One region of the Mesorhizobium sp. M0189 genome, then DNA from elsewhere that is predicted to be linked to it. Evidence: riboswitches for the same ligand, from Rfam matches in the RefSeq annotation. Region 1 holds a riboswitch; the other holds the start of a gene.
What was found. Region 1 has a riboswitch for S-adenosylmethionine ahead of metX (homoserine O-acetyltransferase MetX). Riboswitches for the same ligand answer to the same signal wherever they lie in the genome.
Positions count from the first base shown of each region.

Region 2: it holds a riboswitch for S-adenosylmethionine, as region 1 does, so the genes downstream of both, NKJ09_RS03015 (O-succinylhomoserine sulfhydrylase) here and metX (homoserine O-acetyltransferase MetX) in region 1, are expected to answer to the same signal.

Region 1 covers NZ_JAMYSW010000012.1:49,217-53,627, reverse strand. Annotated here, with positions in the region: gene NKJ09_RS20990 (prephenate/arogenate dehydrogenase family protein) at 1-257, opposite strand, end outside; gene hisC (histidinol-phosphate transaminase) at 264-1,373, opposite strand; SAM riboswitch at 1,512-1,589, shown strand; gene metX (homoserine O-acetyltransferase MetX) at 1,665-2,834, shown strand; gene metW (methionine biosynthesis protein MetW) at 3,007-3,621, shown strand; gene NKJ09_RS20970 (hypothetical protein) at 3,684-3,893, opposite strand; gene NKJ09_RS20965 (hypothetical protein) at 3,892-4,098, shown strand; gene NKJ09_RS20960 (DUF1330 domain-containing protein) at 4,183-4,411, opposite strand, start outside.
Region 2 covers NZ_JAMYSW010000002.1:23,460-27,870, forward strand. Annotated here, with positions in the region: gene NKJ09_RS03010 (ceramide glucosyltransferase) at 1-1,062, shown strand, start outside; gene NKJ09_RS03015 (O-succinylhomoserine sulfhydrylase) at 1,097-2,287, opposite strand; SAM riboswitch at 2,358-2,435, opposite strand; gene NKJ09_RS03020 (2'-deoxycytidine 5'-triphosphate deaminase) at 2,571-3,665, shown strand; gene araD1 (AraD1 family protein) at 3,696-4,411, opposite strand, start outside.

The DNA of each region.
Region 1 (4,411 bases):
ATCTCCTGGGCGACCGTGCCTGAAGAGCCGACCGGCACCGAAACGATGACCAGATCGGCATCGCGAACCGCTTCTTTCGCATCTGTCGTGTAGGTGTCGCCAAGGCCGAGTTGGCTCGCCCGCTCCAGCGTCGCTTCGCTGCGCGTCGAAATGGCGACTTGGCCGGCAAGTCCCTCGCGGCGGATGACGCGGGCCAGCGACGAACCGATCAGGCCGATGCCGACCAGCGCGATCTTTTCGAACATCGGTGAGGTCATGGTGCCCTAGCTTTTCAGGAATGTCGCGAGTGCTGCGACAACGCCGCGATTGGCCTCTTCGGTGCCGATGCTCATGCGCAGCGCGTTGGGAAAACCGTAGCCGGAAACGCGCCGCAATATGTAGCCGCGCGCACTGAGGTAGTCGTCGGCGGCCGCCGCCGAATGCTTTTTGTCTTCGGGAAAGTGGATCAGGATGAAATTGCCGACGCTCGGGGTCACCCGCAGCCCGAGCCCGGTCAATTGCTCGCTCAGCCAGGCCAGCCAGGTCTCGTTATGCGCGACGCTGCGCTCGATATGAGCGCGGTCGCGGATCGCCGCGATGCCGGCCTCGATCGCCGTCGCATTGACGTTGAAAGGCCCGCGCACGCGGTTGATCGCGTCGATGACGTGCATTGGCGCATAGATCCAGCCGATCCGCGCGCCACCGAGGCCCAATTTCGAGAAGGTGCGGGTCATGACCACGTTTTCCGCGCTGCCCACCAACTCGACGCCGGCTTCATAGTCGTTGCGCCGGACATATTCGGCGTAGGCGGCATCCAGCACCAGAAGCACGTTTCGCGGCAGGCCGGCATGCAGGCGGCGCACCTCCTGGAACGGCACGTAAGTGCCGGTCGGGTTGTTCGGATTGGCAAGGAAGATGATCCTGGTACGCGGCGTCACCGCGGCGAGGATCGCATCGATGTCGGCGCGTTCATCGGTCTCCTTGACCGTTACCGGGACGGCACCGGCCGACTGTATGTAGATCTTGTAGACCATGAAGCCGTGTTCGGTGATGATGGCTTCATCGCCGGGCGCGAGGTAGGTCTGCGCAAGCAGGCCCAGGATCTCGTCGGAACCGTTGGAGCAGACGATGTTCGCCGGATTGAGCCCATGCACCTCGGCGATCGCCTCCCGCAGGCGCCTGGCGCTGCCGTCGGGATAGACCGCGAGCTTGTCGGCGACCGCGCGCGCGGCCTCTATCGCCTTTGGCGAAGGACCGAGCGGGTTCTCGTTCGCCGACAGTTTGTAGACTTTGGCGACACCTTCCGGCGCCGCGCTCTTGCCGGGCACATAGGCTTCGATGTCCATGATGCCGGCGCGGGGCGTTGGACGTGTCTGATCCGGTGTCTGGCTCATTCCATGAAATCCGTCGAGGATGCCTCCATCCGGAGGCCGCAGCGGAAATACAAGCCGTGGCCAGGAATGTCGAGGGGCGGCAATTCGGGATCAAGAACTTGCCGTTGACGAAGCCATGCGTCAGTCCTAGAAGAGCATCGACAGTTCCGTGGTGATTTGGCCGGTCGGCTTGCAGCCACGTTAAACAACTTGCTAAAGGGCCGTTTGCATCTTGTAACCGGCTTTGCGAAGGCATGGCCGGTTTTTGTTGCCCAGACCGGTGGACAACTAAAGCCCGGGCAAGGAGATGTGATGGTCGCTTTGCGCGCTCGAAAAACCAACAACGAGGCCGACCAGCCGTCGAGCCCAGTGTTGCGTTTCGGCGCCGACAAGCCGCTCAAGCTCGACGCCGGCACGCTGCTGTCGCCGTTCCAGATCGCCTACCAAACCTATGGCACGCTCAACGACGCGCGCTCCAACGCCATCCTCGTCTGCCATGCGCTGACCGGCGACCAGCATGTCGCCAACACCAATCCGGTGACCGGCAAGCCGGGCTGGTGGGAAGTGCTGATCGGCCCCGGCAAGATCATCGATACCGACCGTTTCTTCGTCATCTCGTCCAACGTCATCGGCGGCTGCCTCGGTTCCACCGGCCCCGCCTCGACAAATCCCGCAACCGCCAAGCCTTACGGACTCGACCTGCCGATCATCACCATCCGCGACATGGTGCGGGCGCAGCTGATGCTGGTCGAGCATTTCGGCATCGAACAGCTGTTCAGCGTGCTGGGCGGCTCGATGGGCGGCATGCAGGTGCTGCAATGGGCCTCCAGCTATCCCGAGCGCGTCTTCTCGGCCCTGCCGATCGCCACCGGCGCCCGCCATTCCTCGCAGAACATCGCTTTCCACGAGGTCGGCAGGCAAGCGGTGATGGCCGACCCCGACTGGCATGGCGGCAAATATTTCGAGCACGGCAAGCGACCGGAAAAGGGGCTGGCGGTGGCGCGCATGGCCGCCCACATCACTTATCTGTCGGAAGCAGCGCTGCACCGCAAGTTCGGCCGCAACCTGCAGGACCGCGAAGCGTTGACCTTCGGCTTCGATGCCGACTTCCAGATCGAGAGCTATCTGCGCCATCAGGGCATGACCTTCGTCGATCGCTTCGATGCCAACTCCTATCTCTACATGACCCGGGCGATGGACTATTTCGATCTCGCCGCCGACCATGGCGGCCGGCTGGCCGATGCCTTCGCCGGCACCAAGACCCGTTTTTGCCTGGTCTCCTTCACCAGCGACTGGCTGTTCCCGACCGAGGAGAGCCGCTCGGTCGTTCACGCGCTGAACGCGGCCGGCGCCTCGGTATCGTTCGTCGAAATCGAGACCGACCGCGGCCACGACGCCTTCCTGCTCGACGAGCCGGAACTGTTCGCCGCCATCAAAGGCTTCATCGCCTCGGCGGCCCGGGCTAGAGGGCTCGGCGCATGACCTCGAAAAGTTGCACGCTTTTCGGATCAGGACCATGTGCCAGGCATCAGCGCATGACCCTGAAAAGTTGCAGACTTTTCGGATCAGGATCATGCGCCAGGCATCAGCGCATGGCCCCGAAAAGTTGCAGACTTTTCGGGTCAGGACCATGCGCCAGGCAGGAGCCGAGCCAATGAGCGTCAACCGCGCCCAGCGCGTCGACCTCGAAGTCGTCGCCGATCTCATCCCGCCGCAGTCGCGGGTGCTGGACGTCGGTTCCGGCGACGGCCTGCTGCTCGAATTGCTGCAGGCGACCAAGAAGGTCGACGGCCGCGGGCTGGAACTGTCGCAGCGCGGCGTCAACGAATGCGTGGCGCGCGGCCTGTCGGTCATTCAAGGCGATGCCGACAAGGACCTCCAATTCTATCCCGACAAGGGCTTCGACTTTGTCGTCTTGTCGCAGACCTTGCAGGCGACCCGCAATCCGAAGCTGGTGCTCGACGAACTGCTCCGGATCGGCAACCGCGCCATCGTCTCATTCCCCAATTTCGGCCACTGGCGGGTACGCTTTTCGCTGCTCTTCAACGGCCGCATGCCGGTGACCAAGGACCTGCCCTATTACTGGTACGACACCCCCAACATCCATTTCTGCACCATTCGCGATTTCGTCAATCTATGCGACGAACTGGGCGCGACGGTGGAAAAGGCAACCGCGCTCGACGCCAACGGCCAGCGGATCGGCTTCTCGATGCCGTGGTGGTTCTGGAACTTTTTCGGCCAGCAGGCGGTATTTCTGCTGAAACGATAGGTTAACAGGCAGAAGCAACGAACCTCCGACCTCCGCAAAAAACCATATTTTCAGTTTTCCATTCAATGAAATTGCCCAGCATTCTTTGTTGCTTTAACAGGTCTCAAATGGGTTGGTTTGGGGGAAGCAATGAAGACGCTAGTATTAGCAACAGCTTTGATATCGGCCACTTTGATTTCTGGGTGTACGACATCGAAGACCGATTTCCAGAATGGACAAGTCGCGTTGAGCGGCAGCCCGGCGCTGAAGCGGCAGGCGATCCAGCGGTGCATGACCAAGTTCAAGATGCGGTTCGGCAAGGTTGAAAGGGCAAACCTCGCCGCGCTCATGAACGTCCCGGACGCCGGATTGGAACACACGTTCTGCACGCGATTGATGAACGGCTTCGCGAACGGGAGGATCAACTACTCGGATTATCTGGCTGCATTGTCGCACGGCGACATGTCCAACGCGATCAAGGTGCTGCAGGGGCGGTGAAGCTGCCGATGCAGACGCGATCCAAATTCAGTGTCGCCGGACAGATGGCGGCGCCATAGAAGCCGATCGTAGCCGATCATTGCCCTATTCAAGTACGTCGGTGGCCTTGTGCGGATGCGCAACGCCGTCGACAAGGACCACATCGGACTGAGAATTCTCGGTGCGCAGCGGCAAGATCTCCTGATAGGCGGCCGAGCGGTACCATCCGCGCGCCTGCTGCATGTCTGGAAATTCGATCATGACGAGGTGCCCCGGCCAGGTGTTTTCAACCACGTCCACCTCGCTGCCATGCACAATGAAGCGCCCGCCGAAC
Region 2 (4,411 bases), on a different contig from region 1:
GCAGCCAGGATCGCATCGCCCGCCGCCACCGTGCCACCGGTATCGATCGTCGTCCCGGCGCGCGGCGTCGAGCCGTTTACCGAGGAGACGCTGGAGCGCGCCTTCTCACTCGACTGGCCGCGCTACGAACTCATCTTCTGCGTCGCCCATGCCGACGACCCCGTGGTCAAATCGATCACCGCTGCAATGGCGCGTTTTCCGGCTATACGCGCCCGGCTGCTCGTCGGCGACGACCGCATCAGCGGCAATCCGAAACTCAACAATTGCGTGAAGGGTTGGGAAGCGGCGCTTTATCGCTGGTCCATCCTTGCCGATTCCAACGTGCTTATGCCGAGCGATTATGTCCAGCAGCTGATGGCGGCATGGCGGCCCGACACCGGCCTCGTCTGCTCGACGCCGATCGGCTCGCGGCCTGAAGGGTTTTGGGGGGAGGTCGAATGCGCCTTTCTCAACACACTGCAGGCACGCTGGCAGTACGCTGGAGAGGCGCTCGGCCTTGGCTTCGCCCAGGGCAAGAGCATGTTGTGGAACAAGCCGATGCTTGACGCCAATGGCGGCATCCGCGCACTGGCCGCCGAGATCGCCGAGGACGCCGCCGCGACCAAGCTGGTCAACCGGCTCGGACTTCGCGTCAATCTTGTCGCTTCGCCCTTCGAACAGCCGCTCGGCCGGCGCACGCTTGGCGAGATCTGGTCTCGGCAGGCGCGTTGGGCGCGGCTGCGCCGCGTCACCTTCGCGCTGTTCTTCGCCCCCGAGATCCTGATCGGCGCGGCGCCGCCGCTGCTGCTTGCGCTGATCGCGGCGGCTGACGCCGGCGTCAGCCTGCCGGCAACCGCCATCGCCGTGCTGGTCGCGGCCTACCTGCCGGAATGTGCCTTGGCCTGGGTCAAAGGATGGCACCTGTCGCTGCGCACCATCCTGGCGATGATGGTTCGCGACTGCATGCTGCCGGCGATATGGGCGCGCGGCTGGCTGAGCGGCGCCGTCGACTGGCGCGGCAACGTTATGACCATCCAGACCAAGGCCGTCGCGGAGCTGGAAGAGACCCCGTCCGGCGCCTGATCGGCGCCCCCCGCTCACCTCTGTTCGGTCAGCCCTATCCGGCGGCTCTCAGCGCTTGCTCGATATCTTCGAGCAGATCGTCGGTATCTTCCAGGCCGACGGAAAGCCTGAGCGTGCCCGGCCCGATGCCGAGCTCGGCGCGGGCCTCATCGGTCAAGTTCTTGTGTGTGGTCGTCGCCGGATGGGTGATCAGGCTCTTGGCGTCGCCGAGATTGTTGGAAATCAGCACGATGTCGAGCGCGTTCTGGAAAGCAAAGGCCGCCTGCTTGCCGCCCTTCACATCCAGGCAGATCAGCGTTGAGCCGCCCGACATCTGCTTCTTGACCACGGCCGCTTGCGGGTGGTCGGCACGGCCGGGATAGATGACACGGGCGATTTGCGGGCGCTCGGCGAGGAAATCCGCTATGCGGCCGGCACTTTCCGTCTGCTGGCGTACGCGCAGCGGCAGCGTCTCCAGGCCTTTCAGCAGGGTCCAGGCATTGAAGGGCGAGAGGCTGGGGCCGGTGTGGCGGAAATAGTCATGCAGGTTCTCGTCGATCCATTTTTTGTCCGACAAGATAACGCCTCCAAGGCAGCGCCCTTGGCCGTCAATATGCTTGGTGGCCGAATAGACGACGATATGGGCGCCGAGCTGCAAGGGTTTCTGCTGCAAGGGCGTGGCGAAGACATTGTCGACGATCAGCCTGGCGCCGATCGAGTTGGCAAGTGCCGCGACGGCGGCGATGTCGACCACCTCCAGCGTTGGGTTGGTCGGGCTTTCCAGGAAGAACAGTTTGGTGTTCGGCTTGACCGCCTGTTCCCAATTGGCGATGTCAGTGCCATCGACCAGCGTTGCCTCGATGCCGTATTTCGGCGCCAGCGTCTCGACCACCCAGCGGCAGGAGCCGAACAGTGCGCGCGCCGCCACGACATGGTCGCCCGCCTTGGCGCTGCACAGCAGCGCTGCCGTCACCGCCGCCATGCCGGACGCCGTAGCGCGCGCGTCCTCGGCGCCTTCCAGCGCGCACATACGCTTTTCGAACATGTCGACCGTCGGATTGGCATAGCGCGAATAGATGAAGCCCGGCTCCTCCCCCTTGAAGCGGGCTTCCGCCGCTTGCGCCGTCTCGTAGACATAGCCTTGGGTGAGATACATCGCCTCGGAGGTCTCGCCGAAGCCGGAACGCAGCGTCCCGGCGTGCACGAGTGCGGTCTGAGGCTTCCAGTCGCGCTTCTTGGTCATCATTCTATCCAAACACCAAAATTGGTCCAAACAACAAAAAACCGGTCGCGAAAGTCGCAACCGGTCCATATGGCCTTGCGGCCCGACGGTCCTTTAGCGACTTGTTTAACGTGGCTGCAAGCCGACCGGCCAAATCACCACGGGATAACGAGCTTTAGACCCGCGCCGCGCTTGCGTCAATTGCCGGCATGATTAAGAGGGTTGTACCAAGCAGGTGCCAAAGGCGTCCACGGTCGGACCTGCGACAGAACAAGACCTCGCCCGGCGTTCGAACGGAGCCAGACCCTTGCGGCAGACAGGCATTCTTCCCGATCAGGATATTTCCGCGCTGTTCCAGACGGGCGCGCTGAAATCGCCGCGCATGTTAGATGCCGATCAGATCCAGCCGGCCAGCCTTGACCTCAGGCTCGGCGACAAGGCCTGGCGGGTGCGTGCTTCCTTCTTGCCCGGTCCGGACCACAGGGTTGTCGACAAGCTCGACCGGCTGAAGCTGCACGAGATCAACCTCGCCGAAGGTGCCGTGCTGGAAACCGGCTGCGTCTACATCGTGCCGCTGCTCGAAAGCCTGGCGCTGCCCGCTCATATTTCGGCTTCGGCCAACCCGAAAAGCTCGACCGGACGGCTCGATATCTTCACTCGGGTAATGACCGACCGCGGCCACGAGTTCGACAAGATCGCCGCCGGTTATGAAGGCCCGCTCTATCTGGAGGTCAGCCCGCGCACCTTCCCGATCGTTGTACGCACCGGCTCGCGGCTGTCGCAGATCAGGTTCCGCACCGGCAATGCGCTTTTGTCGGAAAGCGAACTGCACGACCTGCATCGCGCCGAGATGCTGGTCGCCACCGAACCACCCAACATCTCAGGCGGTGGCATCGCGCTGTCGATCGACCTCGACGGCGACAAGGATGGGCTGGTCGGCTATCGCGGCAAGCACCACACCGGCCTGGTCGACGTCGACAAGCGCGCCGCGCAGGATGTCGTCGATTTCTGGGAGCCGCTCTACAAGAGCGGTGCCGGCGAGCTGGTGCTCGATCCGGACGAATTCTACATCCTGGTGTCGCGCGAGGCGGTGCATGTGCCGCCGCTCTACGCCGCCGAAATGACGCCCTTCGATCCGTTGGTCGGCGAGTTCCGCGTCCATTATGCCGGTTTCTTCGACCCCGGTTTCGGCCATTCGGCGTCGGGCGGCACCGGCAGCCGGGCGGTGCTCGAGGTGCGCAGCCACGAAGTGCCGTTCATTCTCGATCATGGCCAGATCGTCGGACGGTTGGTCTACGAGCACATGCTGAAACGGCCGCAAGCGCTCTACGGCACCGATCTCGGTTCGAACTATCAGGCGCAAGGCCTAAAACTGTCCAAGCATTTCCGCGCCGCGCGCTGAGCTTCCCCTCACTTTGCGGCCTATGCCGGCTCAAAGCGCCTTCACCGCCACCTTCACCGGCTGCTCGATTTCGAGCGGGTTGCGCAGAGGCAGGCCGAAATCCTTCGCCTCGATCTCGAATACGTCGCCGGGCTCGGTCCTGATGCCGTCGGCGAAGGACAGCGTCGCCGTGCCGAACATGTGCACATGTACGTCGCCCGGCTGGCGGAAGGCCGAGTATTTGAAGTGGTGATGCTCGAGATTGCCAATGGTGTGCGACATGTTCGCTTCACCCGACAGGAACGGCTTTTCCCAAAGCAGCTTGCCGTGGCGCAGGATGCGTGAAGCGCCGCGAATGTCGGACGGCAGGTCGCCGATCAGGATCTCCGGCCCGAACGAGGCGTTGCGCAGTTTCGAATGGGCGAGGAAGAGATAATTCACGCGCTCGGTGACGTGGTCGGAAAACTCGTTCGACAGCGTGAAGCCGACGCGGAACGGGGCGCCGTCGTCGCCGATCACATAGATTCCGGCGATTTCCGGCTCCTCGCCGGCATCCTGGGCGAAGGCGGGCGACATGAGCGCCGCGCCGGGCGCCACTGCCATGGTACCGTTACCCTTGTAGAACCATTCGGGCTGCACGCCGATCTGGCCCTTCGCCGGCTTGCCGCCCTCCAGCCCCATGCGGAACATCTTCATGGAATCGGTCAGCTGTTCCTCGCCGCCATCGCTGAGCTTCTTGTGCATGGAATCGCGGGTCGCGGCGGAGC